2 regions of the Gordonia sp. 135 genome follow, and region 2 is predicted to be linked to the other one. Evidence: riboswitches for the same ligand, from Rfam matches in the RefSeq annotation. Region 2 holds a riboswitch; the other holds the start of a gene.
What was found. A riboswitch is a leader RNA that binds a small molecule or an ion and turns the genes downstream of it on or off. The one in region 2 is predicted to bind cyclic di-AMP.
Positions count from the first base shown of each region.

Region 1: linked by a shared signal. The riboswitch ahead of GKZ92_RS05680 (transglycosylase family protein) and the one ahead of GKZ92_RS14650 (C40 family peptidase) in region 2 are both predicted to bind cyclic di-AMP.

Region 1 is NZ_CP046257.1:1,241,802-1,249,090, forward strand. It holds gene GKZ92_RS05675 (helix-turn-helix domain-containing protein) at 1-706, shown strand, start outside; gene GKZ92_RS05680 (transglycosylase family protein) at 818-1,453, opposite strand; cyclic di-AMP (ydaO/yuaA leader) riboswitch at 1,460-1,659, opposite strand; gene GKZ92_RS05685 (MoaD/ThiS family protein) at 1,914-2,162, opposite strand; gene moaA (GTP 3',8-cyclase MoaA) at 2,173-3,261, opposite strand; gene GKZ92_RS05695 (flavin reductase family protein) at 3,275-3,820, opposite strand; gene GKZ92_RS05700 (hypothetical protein) at 3,828-4,037, opposite strand; gene GKZ92_RS05705 (cold-shock protein) at 4,279-4,692, shown strand; gene GKZ92_RS05710 (DUF2771 family protein) at 4,730-5,263, opposite strand; gene GKZ92_RS05715 (MFS transporter) at 5,260-7,080, opposite strand.
Region 2 is NZ_CP046257.1:3,240,964-3,248,252, reverse strand. It holds gene trpD (anthranilate phosphoribosyltransferase) at 1-446, shown strand, start outside; gene GKZ92_RS14665 (Lrp/AsnC family transcriptional regulator) at 443-721, opposite strand; gene GKZ92_RS14660 (DEDD exonuclease domain-containing protein) at 718-2,583, opposite strand; gene GKZ92_RS14655 (hypothetical protein) at 2,917-3,147, shown strand; cyclic di-AMP (ydaO/yuaA leader) riboswitch at 3,255-3,485, shown strand; gene GKZ92_RS14650 (C40 family peptidase) at 3,503-4,183, shown strand; gene GKZ92_RS14645 (C40 family peptidase) at 4,351-5,400, shown strand; gene GKZ92_RS14640 (hypothetical protein) at 5,410-6,810, shown strand; gene GKZ92_RS14635 (glycosyltransferase family 4 protein) at 6,810-7,289, shown strand, end outside.

The DNA of each region.
Region 1 (7,289 bases), 2.0 Mb from region 2:
GTACTACGTACGCCTCGAGCAGGGTCGCGCACCCCGCCCGTCGGCGGAGGTGCTCGTCGGCATCGCCGGTGCGCTGCTGCTCACCGATGAGGAGTCCGATCACCTGCACATGCTCGCCGGGACAGCCCCACTCCGCACCGCCCTTCATCGGCGGGACGTGCGTCCGAGCATCGTCGCCCTGTTGGGCCGCATGCCGCAGACCGCGGGGTTCGTGATGTCGGCGATCTTCGAGGTTCTCGCGTGGAACGATCTGGCGGCTGCGCTTCTGGAGGACTTCGGCGAACTCGGCCCGGCCGAACGCAATCTCGCGCGTCGGGCGTTCCTCACCGACGACGCCGCGCCGCTGTACGGGATCTCCGACGGCGCGGAGTTCCGTCACCACGTCGTCGCCAGGTTGCGGCTCGCGGCGACCCGCTATCCCTCCGACCCGACGGTCGCCGGTCTCATCGAGGATCTCCGGGAAGGCAGCGCACAGTTCGCCCGGCTGTGGGATCAGCACGACGTCGCAGCTGCACCGACGCTCCGGAAGAGTCTGCAGCATCCCGTCGTCGGAAAGATCACGGTCGACTGCGATTCGCTGGAGCTCGCCGAGCGGGATCAGCATCTGGTTCTCTACAGTGCGCCGGCGGGTTCGGCGGACGCCGAGGCGCTCGCCCTGCTGCAGGTTCTCGGTTCCGACGCTGCGGGGTTGTCGGAAACCAGCTGAGAATTGGAAAAGGGCCCCGCACGGATCAGTCATCGTGCGGGGCCCTTCGTCTGGGTCCCTCTGTGCGCTGCGGATTGTGTCCGAGCTGCTACAGGTAAGGGTTGCTACTCGTCAGGGGTTGGGCAGCAGGTGCTTGTTGTCGTTGAACATCTTGATCTGATCGGGGCTCAGCGAGACACCGCTGTTCTTGGCCGCGTTCCAGAGGTTCTCGACCTCGGGGCTCACACCGGCATCGGTGAGAACCGAGGTGACCTGCTTGGCGACGTCGTCGGTGGTCCTGGCCTCAGGGGCCTTGACGAGGCTGAAGCTGCCGTTGCCGTCCTGGAGCTTCTTGACGATCGGGGCCGGGACATCGCTCGGCGCGGTGCGCGGGGTGTGGCCCGACAGGCCGACGCCACAGGTGGGCCATGCGCCCTTGCCCTGCGAGGCGAGCACGCGCTCGGCGACGACGATCTGCTCCTCGCGGGTGGCCTGCTCGGCGGTCGGGGCGAACTCGCCGCCGCCGTGGCCGCTCCAGGTGCTCGGCGAGAACTGCAGGCCGCCGTGGTAGCCGTTGCCGGTGTTGATGGCCCAGTTACCGCCGGACTCGCACTGGGCGACCTGGTTCCACTCGGCGTCGGTCGCGGCATTCGCGGTACCGGTGCCCAGGAGTGCGGCTCCGCCACCGAGGACGGCGCCGGTGAGGGCGACCTTGGTGATGGTCTTGGTGGTCGAGTTGGTCGTCTGCTTGCGGTGACGTCCGGACATAGATCGAATTCCTCTCTCCACGCGCCTACGAAGTCAGCTGTCGGGTTCGAGCGAGAGGCTGCTCGGCCCCAGTGCGTCACCATGATTTGTTAACCACGGTTCTGCGCCTGGGACTTAACCCCGAGGACACCGTGTGTGGTGCCCGGTCTCAGGGGATGAGGTTGGGTCCCCCGTCCTCGCTCCTAGATTTCGTGCGGTCGTTCCCACCGGCGGAGCGAGGCTCGGCGCGGCCGGCGGGACGTATGTTCTGTTTCCTTACCGTGACCTTCGAGAAGGTCGCTTCGTACAGTACGTCCTTCGATCGGCCGATTCACCTGCTTGTCCACAACTTATTTTTTCTCCAGAACCTGGTCTCCCGACCAACTTTCGGCGTCCTCGCAGTTCATCGCGCCGGATGCGGTCCCGTGGCCATCTCGTTACCGCTCCGTTATGTGAGAAAGGTCACAGGGCGGCTGTGGTGTCAACCACCGGCGAACGGGGGGAGGACGTCGAGTGTCGAGCAGATGCCGAGCTGTAGTGAACGGTCAGTGAAGGCCGTTTCGTCGCGGAGGTAGGAACACCGCTCGAGGACCGTCGCCAATTCGGGGTTGCCGGCGGACAGCGTCGACTCGAGGTCTCCGAGGGTGGCCGCGGGCTCGATGTCGACGACGCGCGACTCGGTGCCGGCGGCGGCGCGAGCAGCGGCGAAGAAGCGGACGGTGAGGTTCATCGGGGCGAGCCTATCCGCCGATGGCGGACATGGGCCGCGTCGGCTGCACGAAGCCGGCCGCGTTCACCTCGTGTCCGGGAGCCTTCTGCCACATGTCGGTGCGCCACAGCGCCGCGATGGCGGCGTCGACCTCGTCGTCGGGCAGCGTGCGCAGCACAGCGCGCAGATCGGTCTCCGACGACGCGAACAGGCAGTTGCGCAGCGACCCGTCGGCGGTGAGCCGGGTGCGGTCGCAGTCGCCGCAGAACGGGCGGGTGACCGAGGCGATCACCCCGACCTTGGCCGGGCCCCGTGACGTCCGATGGCCGTCGACGATCCAGGTGGCCGCCGGGGCGCTGCCGCGCGGTGCCGGATCGGGCAGCAGATCGAACCGTGTGCGAAGCGTCGCCAGGATCTCGTCGGCGGTCACCATCCGGGCCCGTTGCCAGGCGTGGTCGGCGTCGAGGGGCATCTGTTCGATGATGCGGAGTTCGTAGCCCTGTTCCAGGCAGTAGGCGAGCAGGTCGGGGATGGCGTCGAGGTCGGCGCGGTCGGGGAGCACGGCGTTGACCTTGACGGGGTCGAGACCCGCGCGTTTGGCGGCGGCGAGACCGGCCAACACGTCGTCGAGCCGATCGCGCCGGGTGATCTGGGCGAACCGTTCCCGGTCGACGGTGTCGAGGGAGATGTTGATGCGGCTGAGCCCGGCGGCGACGAGACCGTCGATCCGCCGCGTGAGACCCAGACCGTTGGTGGTGATCGCGATCTCGGGTCGCCGGGGCAGGGCGGCGACGGCGCCGATGACCTGCTCGAGGTCGCGGCGCAGCAGGGGCTCCCCGCCGGTGAAGCGGATGCGTTCTATCCCCAGATCCCGGACCGCGACCGTCAGCACACGGATCAGTTCGTCGGCGCTCAGCACCGCGTCGTTGGGCATCCAGTCGAGTCCCTCGGCCGGCATGCAGTAGGTACAGCGCAGATTGCATCGGTCGGTCACCGAGACCCGCAGGTCCTTCGCGACCCGCCCGAACGTGTCGCGCAGGGGTCCCTGCGTGGGCACGTCCGATGGTGCCGCGGCCGTCATCGACCGTGGCGTGGGGATCCCGAGGCCGACCGTGCTCATGCTGTCCTGCAGATCACGTGGCGTTCGGGTCTTTACGGGCCTCGAGAGCACGGAAGGTGCTGGCGTGGAACACAAGCGGCTCGACGCCGGGATCGGCGCGCAGGGTGCTGATCTCCAGCAGCACGACGGTGTGGTCGCCGGCCTGGATCTCGTTGTGGATGGTGCACGACAGATGGGCGGCGGCGTTCGGGACGAAGACGGCCCCGGCGTCGGTGCGCAGCGGTGTGATGCCGTCGAAACGGCGCTCCGACGGACCGGCGAGCTGTTTGCAGACGTCGGTCTGGTCGCCGGCGAAGACGCTGACCCCGATGGCCGGCGCGGTACGGATCTGCGGCCACGTCGTCGACGTGTTCTGAACGCACACCGACACCAGCGGAGGGTCGAGGGAGACGGTGGTGAAAGAACTCGCCGCCATTCCGATCAGCGTGGTCGAATCTCCCTCACCCTGTAGGCAACACACCGCGACGACGCCGCTGGGGAAGCAGCTGAACGCTGCCCGGAGAGCCTTGGCGTCGGAGACGGGGGCGAGGTCTGGGGTGGTGTCGATGGTCGCTGTCACGGGGTCCTCACCTGGCTCGGCGTCCGGCACGGAGTGCGTACACCAGGCCGAGGAGAAAACCCAGGGGTGCGCACATGGTCAGCAGGTAGACGAAGGTCGGTGCCGTGTCGCCGTCGGTGACCAGCGGGGTCACGAACAAGGCCACGAGGGCGATGAGTCCGATCGCGAAGATCACCATGGCCACCTGCAGCAGCCGCGGGGACGTCGTCTTCTGCATGCCGTCTACGGTAGTGCACTCTCCGGGAGGGCGACGTCGCGCAAGGGTGTGACGGGTTGGGCTGAGGTAATGGTGTGACCGCGGGGTGGGGTGTTGGCTACCATGGGGCGCAGCAGGCGCCTTGCATCCGTCTGGGCCCATACGGACTTTCCGCCGTGGGTCGTGTGATGGGTGACGGCGTCTTTTGTTGTGACAGGCAGATCCGCAAGAGATCTACGACGTACAGATGAGGGTGAGCACAGTGCCGACCGGCAAGGTGAAGTGGTACGACGCGGACAAGGGCTTCGGCTTCCTCGCTCAGGAGAGCGGTGAGGACGTCTACGTCCGTTCGTCCGCCCTGCCCGAAGGGGTGGAGGCCCTCAAGCCGGGGCAGCGGGTGGAGTTCGGCATGGCCGCCGGTCGCCGCGGGCCGCAGGCACTGAGCGTCAAGGTTCTCGAACCCGCGCCGAGCGTGTCCAAGAACGTGCGCGAGGCCGCCCGCAAGGACACCAAGCGGCACACCCCCGATGAACTGCACGGCATGGTCGCCGATCTGATCACCCTGCTCGAGGGCAAGGTGCAGCCGGACCTGCGCAAGGGGCGCTACCCCGACCGCAAGACCGCGCAGCGGATCTCCGAGGTCGTGCGCGCGGTCGCCCGCGAACTCGAGAGCTGAACCCCGGTCGTCGAGCGCCGACCTCGACGCCGCGGTGTCAGCCGAGGTACTGCAGGAAATTCTCCGGTGCGGTCTGTGCTGCCAGCACTCCGCGCGGGATGATCTCGTCGTTCTGCGTCAACCGGGCCGACGCCGGGTAGACGGTGACCCCCAGCAGGACGAATTCGGGTGCCGTCTTCAGCGTGACCGTGTACGTCTCACCCGACGCCTGGGGCTGCTCGTCTTCGACGAGCCCCTTCGGCGTCCAGTAGACGGCCGCGAGGTTCCAGGGTCCCTTCGCGATGTCGCCGGAGACCGACAGCATCACCGTGTCGCCGACCGCCACCGGAACCCGGGGCGCCTCGCGCTGCGACGTGCCGAGCGGCGGGTCGCACTCGTCGAGCATCAGGTCGCACCACCGCACCGGTTCGACGGTGTAGAGGTTCTTGCCGACGGCGAGGTGCACGTACGGCCGGTCGTCGTGCGTGGAGTTGCGGGTCAGCAGGAACACCGAGACGCCGACGACTGCGACGAACGCCACCACGACGATCGCGATGATCGAAAGTGCCTTCTTCTCACCACTGCTGATCACGGTCGGCGTTGTCCTGTCTCGTCGGGGGTGGAGCGGTCACCGGGTGGCCGGTGACCGGAGTTCGGGAACGGTGCCGTCGACGGCATCCGCGTGGTCGTCGGCCGCTGGGAATGCGCCCGGGTCGGTGCCGACCCCGGTCCGGTCCGGCGTGCGGCATCGTCCGAACCGGCGGCCCGGAAGGCGACAGTCGGTGCGGCGTGGTCGGGGCGTCGACCGCCCAGACCCGGCACCAGCGATGTGCCGCGGGTCGTCATCACGGTCTGGAGCAGGCCCAGCCCGAGCAGCACGGCGACGACGGTGAAGCCGATCCACAGGGTCGGGGGCAGCAGCACCCCGAGTGAGGCGCCGAACACCCACGACAACTGCAGGACCGTCTCCGAACGGCCGAAGGCCGAGGCGCGTGACTCGTCGGGCAGGTCGTCCTGGATCGACGAGTCGAGGCACACCTTGCCGATCGCGCTGGCGCCCGAGGCGACCAGCGCGGCGACCGCCGCGAAGAGGATGTTGCCGAAGATCGCCGCGAGGACCGCGACGACGAAGCAGGCCACGGTGGCCCAGACGATGATGCCCGGCGGGTTCTTCAGCTCCAGCCGGGTGCCGACGCCGTTGCCGATCATGTTGCCGACGCCGGCGGCGGCACCGACGGCGCCGAGCAGCAGCAGCTGCGTCCAGTCCGATGCGTCGCCCTGCTGGGCCTTGGCGTAGAAGGCCACGAACAGCGTCAGGAAGCCGGTCAGGATGCGGATGGTGCCGTTGCCCCACAGACCGGCCACCACCGTGCGGCCCAGCGGCTGACGCATCTTCGCGGCGAGCATCTTGGCACCCTCGCGAGCGCTGGTCGGCTCGTGTTCGGGCATCGCCGAGCGGGCCGGTTCGCCGTGATAGGTCAGGGTCGTGGGGATCTCGCCCTCGGTCGACTCGACCCACGACGGGATGCGCATGCACAGGTAGGCGCCGGCCGCGGCGACGATCGCCAGCCACACCATGGCTCCCGGCAGATGCAGCGGCAGCAGTTTGCCGAGCAGCATCTCGATCAGCGCGGCCACCGCACCGCCGACGATCGTGCCGCCGATCAGGCCGAAGGTGGTCAGGCGGGAGTTCACCCGCGGCAGGTCGATGGTCGGGGGCACCACACGTGGGGTGACCGCCGATTTGAGCACGCCGAAAGATTTCGACAGCACCAGCAGGCCCAGCGCGCAGGGATAGAGCACCCACGGGTCGTACTCGAGTTGCTGGGTGGCGTCGTTCCACTGGACGTTCGACATGATCAGCAGCGCCAGGATGACGCGCAGACCGAAGGTCGTGGCCATCGCGATACGACGCCCGCGCTGGAGTCGGTCGAGCAGCGGACCGATCAGGGGAGCGATGAGTGCGAACGGCGCGATCGTCAGCGCCAGATACAGCGCGACGTTGGTCTTGGATTCACCCGACGCGGCGGCGAAGAACAGGGTGTTGGCCAGCGCGACGGCCATCGCGGCGTCGGCGGCGAAGTTCGCGATCACCGGCAGGGTGAGCGCAGTGAGGCCGGACTGGTCGGCGCCGTCGGCGGTCGCGGCCCGGTGGATCTTGCCGATGCCCTTGCCCGTCAGCTCGCGGCTGCGCATCGCGGCGACGCGCATCACGGTCAGCTTCTTGGGCGTTCGCGGCCCGTGGTCGGCGGGCATCGCCCGGGTCGCCGACTCGTCGTACTGCGGCTGACCTCGCTCGTCGAGCGGCGGCAGATGCGGATTGTGGGTGGGCGGGGGCAGGTAGGCATTGCGGCCGGGACCCGGTCCGGGTGGCGGTCCCCAGCCGGGTGCGGGCCGGCGGCCGCGCATCTGGCGGGTCTCGTCGGCCGGGTAGTTGGCCGACCCGGGGTGCTGCGCGGCGCGACGGCCGCGATCGTCTGTCGGCGGTCGAGAATGCTGGCTCGCCGGACCCCTGGGGGCCCCGCGCCCATCGTCGTGTCGGGAACTCCGTGGGATCACGCCCCCGATTGTTCCTCATCTCGTGCCGGTGCCGCTTGAAGCGGGTCGTTGTGTGGCAC
Region 2 (7,289 bases):
CCAGCGCGTTCGCCGATCGCGGCGGCTCGGCTCTGGTGGTGCGCGGCGACGACGGCCTCGACGAACTCACCACGACCACCACCTCGACGGTGTGGCAGGTCGTCGGCGGCCAGGTGTCCCAGCTCAGCATCGACCCGGCCGATCTCGGCATCGCTCGCGTGGAGCTGTCCGCGCTGCAGGGCGGCGATGCGGTCGCGAACGCTGCTATCGCGCGCGAATTGTTCTCGGGGACAACAGGTCCCGTACGCGACGCGGTGTTGCTGAACTCCGCCGGCGCGATCGTGGCGTTCGAACAGCAGGGCCCGATGACCTCGGTCGAGCTGACCGAGGCGCTCGGCGCCGCCAAGGATCGCGCCGCCGACGCCATCGACTCGGGTGCGGCGGCGGCGCTGCTCGACCGATGGGCCGCGCTCAGCACTCAGCTGGGGGCGGCCGCCCGCGGTTAGTTCTCGCCGATCGAGAAGCCACCCTCCACGTCCGAGCTGGAGTAGCTGCGGAACGCGATGTGGGTGGCGGACTTGAGCACTCCGGGCAGTCGGTTGATCTGCCCGGTCACCACGGATGCGATGTGCTCGTGATCGCGGACGCGGATCTTCGCGATGAGGTCGACGTCGCCCGCGCAGGAGTACACCTCTTCGACGCCGGCGATGTCGGCCACGGCCTGAGCGGTCTCCGGGATCTGGTGGATGTCGGCCTGGATGAGGACGATGGCAGTGATCATGGCGCAAGCCTAGTGGCCACGAGCTCGCGGATCGGCGAGTGCTGCGCCGCCCGTGGTGTCCGGTGCACAACGGCGCGGGCTACGGAGCGGGCGTCTCGCGCGGATTGTGACCAGCCGCGCCGGCGTTCGGCGCAACCCGCCGGGAGTGCCACGGGATCAGTGGTGGACACGATGCGGGCCCCGGGTTCGGTCATCCACCGATAGATCAGTGCGACCTCCTCGGCCGGGGCTCCGCGCAGCGGCCCGGGCTCGGGGATGACCGTCTCGGCGGCGGCGACGAGAGCGTCGACGACCGGCATGGGGGAGACGCCCCGCCGTGCACGCCCGGCCGCCGCGAGCCGTCCGTGACGGACGACGGCGAAATGCCAGCCGCGCTCCTCATCGGGACGGGCGACGACGATTTCGGCGATCGCGCACAGTGCGGCCAGCCGCTGACACCGCGCCAGGGCGTCGATGGTCAGCGCGAGCCGGTCGCGATGGCGGGCGGCGGTCTCGAACATCTGCGCCTCGGAGAGTTCGGCGAGGCGCGCGGTCAGCTCGTCGAGGAGGTCGTCGGTCTCCCCGCGCATCAGCCGGCGGGCCGCGGTCACGCGCGGCAGGTAATCCGGGACGGTCTGGGGTTGCGCCGCGGCGGCATGGCATCCCCCGGGCTGACGGACGCCATCGGGAGTGGGGCACCAGTGGTACCCGGTGGCGCCGAGGCGCTTGGTGCACGTGCGCAGTCCGGCGGCCGCGGCGATCACGTCGGCCACCGTCGCCGCGTTGTTGCGGTTGCCCACCGGACCGATGGATTCGTCGGTGGGCGTGCGGCTCACCTTGAGGCGCGGGAAGCGCTCCTCGGTGAGCGTCACCCACCATCCCTTGTGGGGCTGCGTCGAACGCCGGTTGTAGGCCGGCGCGTGGGCAGCGAGCAATCGCAGCTCGCGGACGGCCGCCTCGAGCGCGTGAGAACACTCGACGACGTCGACGCGCTCGGCCAGCAGGACCATCTCGGTGATGCGGCGTCGGGGATCGCTGCCGGAGAAATAGGAACGGACGCGGCGTCGGAGGTCCACCGCGGTGCCGACATAGAGGACCTCGTTCGACGGTCCGCGGAAGAGATAGACGCCCGGCCGCGCGGGCACACGGTCGGCCATCTGACGTTTGGCCCGCAGGCGCGGATCGGTGCGCGGCAGATAGGAGGTGAGTTCCCCGACCGTCGAGATGCCCTGATTCCCGACGCGCTCGAGGAGACGGTGGAAGACCTCGACGGTGGCGCGGGCGTCGTCCAGGGCCCGGTGGGTCGGACGGACCGAGACGTCGAAGAGTTCGGCGAGTGCGCTCAGCTTGACCGTGGGCGCCTCGTCGCGGGGCAGGATGCGACGGGCCATCGTCACGGTGCAGAGGCTGAGGCTGAACGGCCAGTCCAGGTGGAGCCGGAGGGCGTTCTGCCGCAGGAACCCCATGTCGAAGCGCGCGTTGTGGGCGACCAGGATCGCGCCGCGGGCGAACTCGAGGAACGAGGGCAGCACAGATTCGATCCGGGGGGCGTCGGTGACCATCGCCGTCGTGATCCCCGTGAGCGTGACGATCTGCGGAGGGATGGGCCGGCCGGGATCGACGAGGGTGGCGAACTCGCCGATCACCTCGCCGCCGCGGATCTTCACCGCGCCGATCTCGGTGATGCGGTCGCCTGCGGGATTCGAGCCGGTGGTCTCGAGGTCGACGACGACGAGCGTGGTGTCGAACAGAGCGCGATCGCTGAACTCGCTCGACATGGCGTCGCCGCCGGTGGCCTGGTCGGCGGCCTCGAGATCCGCGAAGGTCAGCTGTCCCGAGATCACCTGTCCTGCGGCTGCACCGCCACCATCCCTGCGCGTCACGAGGCGAACATTAGTTCGACGCACCGACACGGCGGATGTGACACCCCGATCGTTCGTTCCGTTTCGGTCCCGGGGCCGCGGCGCGGACGTACGCCGACGTCACCTGTTACTCGTGTGACGCATGTGTCGAACACTGTGCGAGCGAGTTTGTCGGTGGTGGTCCCTAGTCTCCATCTCGAAGTGAGAGATCGACGCCGACGGCGCCGAAATCGCCCGCCGTGACCCGCCCGATCCGGAGTTCAAACGCCTCCGGCGGCCAGATGAGATGGAGATCACACGATGCATGTCGACTGCGCAACCTGCCCGGCCCGCCCCGTCGCCTGTGACGGGTGCATGATGACCGTGCTTTTCGGTGGCCCGAACTGGGACGATGCACCCGTTGAAGGTGGAGCTTCGGTAACGGTGCAGGCCCTCGACGACGATGCGGAACTGGACCTCGCGATCGATGTGTTGCAGTCGGCTGCAATGGTCACCAGTGCCGCTGCACGATCTGCAAGAACCGATAAAACTGCACGTCAGAAGCCATTTCGCGTCATCTCGTCGACCGAACTCCGGGCGGGCTGAGAAGCGGTGGCGAACTGCGTGTCCGGTGCCTAGTGGACACAGCGCCGACGATTTCGTAACCTTTCTGAGACCTTTGCGGAGCGTCCCGCTTCAACAGAAGTGGTCCGCACAAGTCACCGCTCAATCGCCCTCACGGGCGAACCGGGGAACCACTTACTTCGGGCAGCGCGGCCAGGGATGTCGGTACTGACACGACCAGCTGAGACTGTCCCGATCGGGGTGAATCGCGTCAACGCGCAAACGTGTCCTTCTGGGATACGGCTGTGCCGAAAACGCGTAGGGCCACTCTTCCGGCCCGAACCCGACAGCTAACTCGGTCGGCGGTACAGGGAGAAACTGAAGGAGAACTCGCTTCGTGGCCAAACATCGTTTGGAACAGCCCAATCGTGGGAGCACGGTTGCCAAGAAGGCGGTGATCGCTGGATCGATCACGCTCGGTTCGCTCGCTGCCGCGGCCGGCCCTGCTCTTGCAGCCCCGGTCCACACCCCGCTCGGTACCTTCGAGATCCCGGCACTGCCCGGTGAGCAGAAGGCCCCGGAAGCGGCCCCGGCACCCAAGCCCGTCGCGAAGTCGCCGGCTGCCACGGTCGAGATCCCCAACGTCGGCCAGTTCACCATCCCGGGTATCGGTCAGAACCAGATCCCGCAGCAGTTCCGTCCGCATGGTGGCGCCCCCCTCGGGCAGCCTCAGCTGACCGCCGGCCAGAAGGCCGTCAAGGCTGCGGAGAGCAAGATCGGCTCGCCGTACTCGTACGGTTCGGCCGGCCCCAACGCCTTCGACTGTTCGGGTCTCGTCTACTGGTCCTACAAGCAGGCCGGCAAGAACATCCCCCGTGACAGCTACGGCCAGCTCGGTGGCGGGCGCGCGGTCTCCTACAGCGAGGCCAAGCCGGGCGACGTGATGATCTTCAACGGTGGCGGCCATGCCGGCATCTACGTCGGAAACGGACAGTTCGTCCACTCCTCGACCTACGGCACGCCCGTGAAGCGTGACGCGGTCAAGGAATGGCAGCTCACCGGTATCCGGCGGTACTGAGACCAACTGAACAAGAGCATCAGGAGAGGGCGGGTCGCGAGCTTTGTGCGATCCGCCCGATCCAGTCTCGGGGGCCATCGGGGGAACTTAGGGTGGTCCGCGGGGGAGGAACGAAGCGGTAGAGGAGTGACTGGACCGTGCTTTCCGGGGAGGGACTAGTGAACGCGATGCGTCTGCGCGCTCGATCGGGCCCGATGATGCTCGCCTTGTGTCTGCTGGCGGCGATCGTGACCGTCGTCCCGCTGACGACCGGCGGCGTCGGGCAGGCCCAGGCCGCGCCCGCGCGATCGGCGGATCAGCTTCTCGATCGATACAAACAGCTCGGCACCGAGGCCGAGAAGACCACCGAGGCGATGCACAACGCCAAGATCGAGTACGACAAGCAGCGCTCGATCGTTGCGCAGGCCAAGCGGGCCGCGGCCGACGCCCAGCGCAAACTCGACATCAGCCGTGAGCAGCTCGCCTCCTACCAGGCCAGGGTCGACGCCATCGTGCGCGCCAGCTACCAGGGCGCCCGCGTCAGCGGTCTCTACGCGGTGATGGTCAGCGACTCGCCCCAGGCACTGCTCGACCAGATGTCGGGACTCGACATGATCTCGCGGCAGGCCGCTTCCGACCTGACCGCCATCAAGAAGGTCCGCGCCCGCACCGCGGCCGCCAAGAAGGACGCCGACCAGACCGCACTCGCGGCGTCGGAGGCCGTCTCGCGCGCCGAACGGGTCCGCGGAGACCTCCAGACCAAGCAGGCCGACCTGCAGATGCAGGCGATCCAGATCCGCGCGATCTACCAGTCGATGACCGGCAAGCAGCTCGCCGCCCTCCTCGGCCCGAAGTTCGACTTCGACCCGCGGATCGTCCCCAAGGGCACCGCCGCCGCACTCGTCGCGGTCCAAGCCGCGCTGACGCGCATCGGCGATCCCTACGTGTGGGGCGCGACCGGCCCGAGCTCGTTCGACTGCTCGGGTCTGATGGTGTGGGCCTACAAGCAGGCCGGCAAGACCCTCCCGCGGTCGAGTGAGGCGCAGTTGGCCGGCGGTCAGCCGGTGTCCCGCGAGGACCTCAAGGCCGGCGACCTGGTCATCTACTACCCGGACGCCCACCACGTCGGGATGTACGTCGGTGACGGATACGTCATCCACGCCTCGACCTTCGGTGTCCCGGTCAAGGTCGTCCCGCTCGACGAGGCCGGTCCGTTCAACTCCGGCCGTCGGTTCTAGACTCCACTGGTGGTTTCACTCCGCGGGCGTTGGCGCCCGACGCTCGCGTCCGCGGTCGTGCTGCTCATCGGTGTGACCACCGGATGCGGCGGCCAGGAGCCGTCCGCGGCCGACGGGTCGATCTCCCGTGGCAGCCCCTCGACGACGTCGACCCCGGCCAATCCCTACGAACAACAGCGTGCCGAGGGCGTGACGCGCCTGCTGGACGACCTCACCGCGACGATCACCTCCGGGGAGGTGCAGAAGATCGGGTCGCTGCTCGACGAGGCGGCGACCCCGGCGTTCGAGAATCGCTGGGTCACCGCGGCGGAGAACTTCCGTCCCCGGCAGTTTGTCCGCGGAGACTCCGACGGTCGGTTGCAGTTCGCCCGTTTCCGCTACCAGCTGGCCCCCACGGAGGAGGCCGAGGCACTGGTACCCGCCGAAGTCCAAGGCCTTCTCGACGCGAACGGCAGTTCGGACGCCTGGGTGGCGCCGGTGGAGCTGCGCTACGCCCTCGGTGGTGAACGCGCACCCGGTGTCGACGAACCCGAGGTCGTCGTGACGACCCAGTTCGTGGTCGCCCGCTACGGCGACGAGTGGAAGCTCGTCGGCGACACGGGGGCACTCGGCGGGGAGCCGACCCCGCCCCAGCTGTGGGAACTGCCCGGACTGTCTGTCTCCGACGCCGCCACCGCCGGCGGGACGTCGGTGATCGCCCGCTATCTCCGCACCAGCCCGGCTTCGGCGAACCTGCGCAAGCTGCTGCCCGACGCCGTCGACGCGGTGACCGCATTCTGGGGAGAGTCCTGGGATCGGCGCGCCGTGCTCGTGACCACCTCCGACCAGGACGAGTTCGCCGCCCTGGTCGGGCAAGGCGGCGCGATAGGTGCGGCGGCCGCGGCGACCGTCTACAGCCGGGTGGATTTCCCTCGGCGCACCGCCATCGGCCAGCGCGTGGTCTTCACCCCGGCCGCCGATGATCTGGCCCCGCCGACGCTCGCCGTCGTGTTGCGCCACGAACTCACGCATGTTGCAGCCCGTGCGCAAACTGCTCTCGACGCCCCGCTCTGGATCACCGAGGGCGTGGCCGAATACGTCGGCCGCAAAGGCACCTACCGCCGTCTCGCCGACGCCGCACCCGATCTGACCGAGGCGGTCCGGGCGGGGAGAACTCCCACCGCGCTGCCGGACGATGCGGCCTTCGCGATGGACGGGCAGACCTCGCAGCTGGCCTACCAGAGCGCATGGTCGATGGCCGCCTACGTCGCGGACCGCTACGGCGAGGCGCGACTGAAGAGGTTCTATCTCGGGGTCGCGGCGACCGCCGATCCGGCTCGCCAGGACGCTGCGATCCGGGCCGCGCTCGGCGTCAGCCGCGACGAGCTCATCGCCGGATGGGGCCGATGGCTCGACGGGCAGGTCCGCTGATGGGGCGAACCCTGTTGATCACCAACGACTTCCCGCCCCGACCGGGCGGAATCCAGTCCTACCTGCAGAACCTGGTCGATCTGCTCCCGCCGGAGGACATCGTCGTCTATGCGCCGCGCTGGCGCGGCCGATCACACATCGACTTCGACGCCGAGGTTCCCTACCGGGTGTACCGCCATCGCACGACGCTGATGTTGCCGACCCCGTTCGTCGCCCGCCGTGCAGCGGAAATCGTTCGGCGCGAGCAGATATCGACCGTCTGGTTCGGTGCGGCCGCGCCGCTGGCCGTCCTCGCGCCCGCGATGCGCCGGGCCGGTGCACAACGCATCCTCGCGAGCACGCACGGTCACGAGGTCGGCTGGTCGATGCTCCCCGTCGCACGTCAGGTGCTGGGCCACATCGGTCGCCACACCGACGTCATCACCTTCGTCAGCCGGTACACCCGCGGTCGATTCGCGTCGGCCTTCGGTGCGCATGCG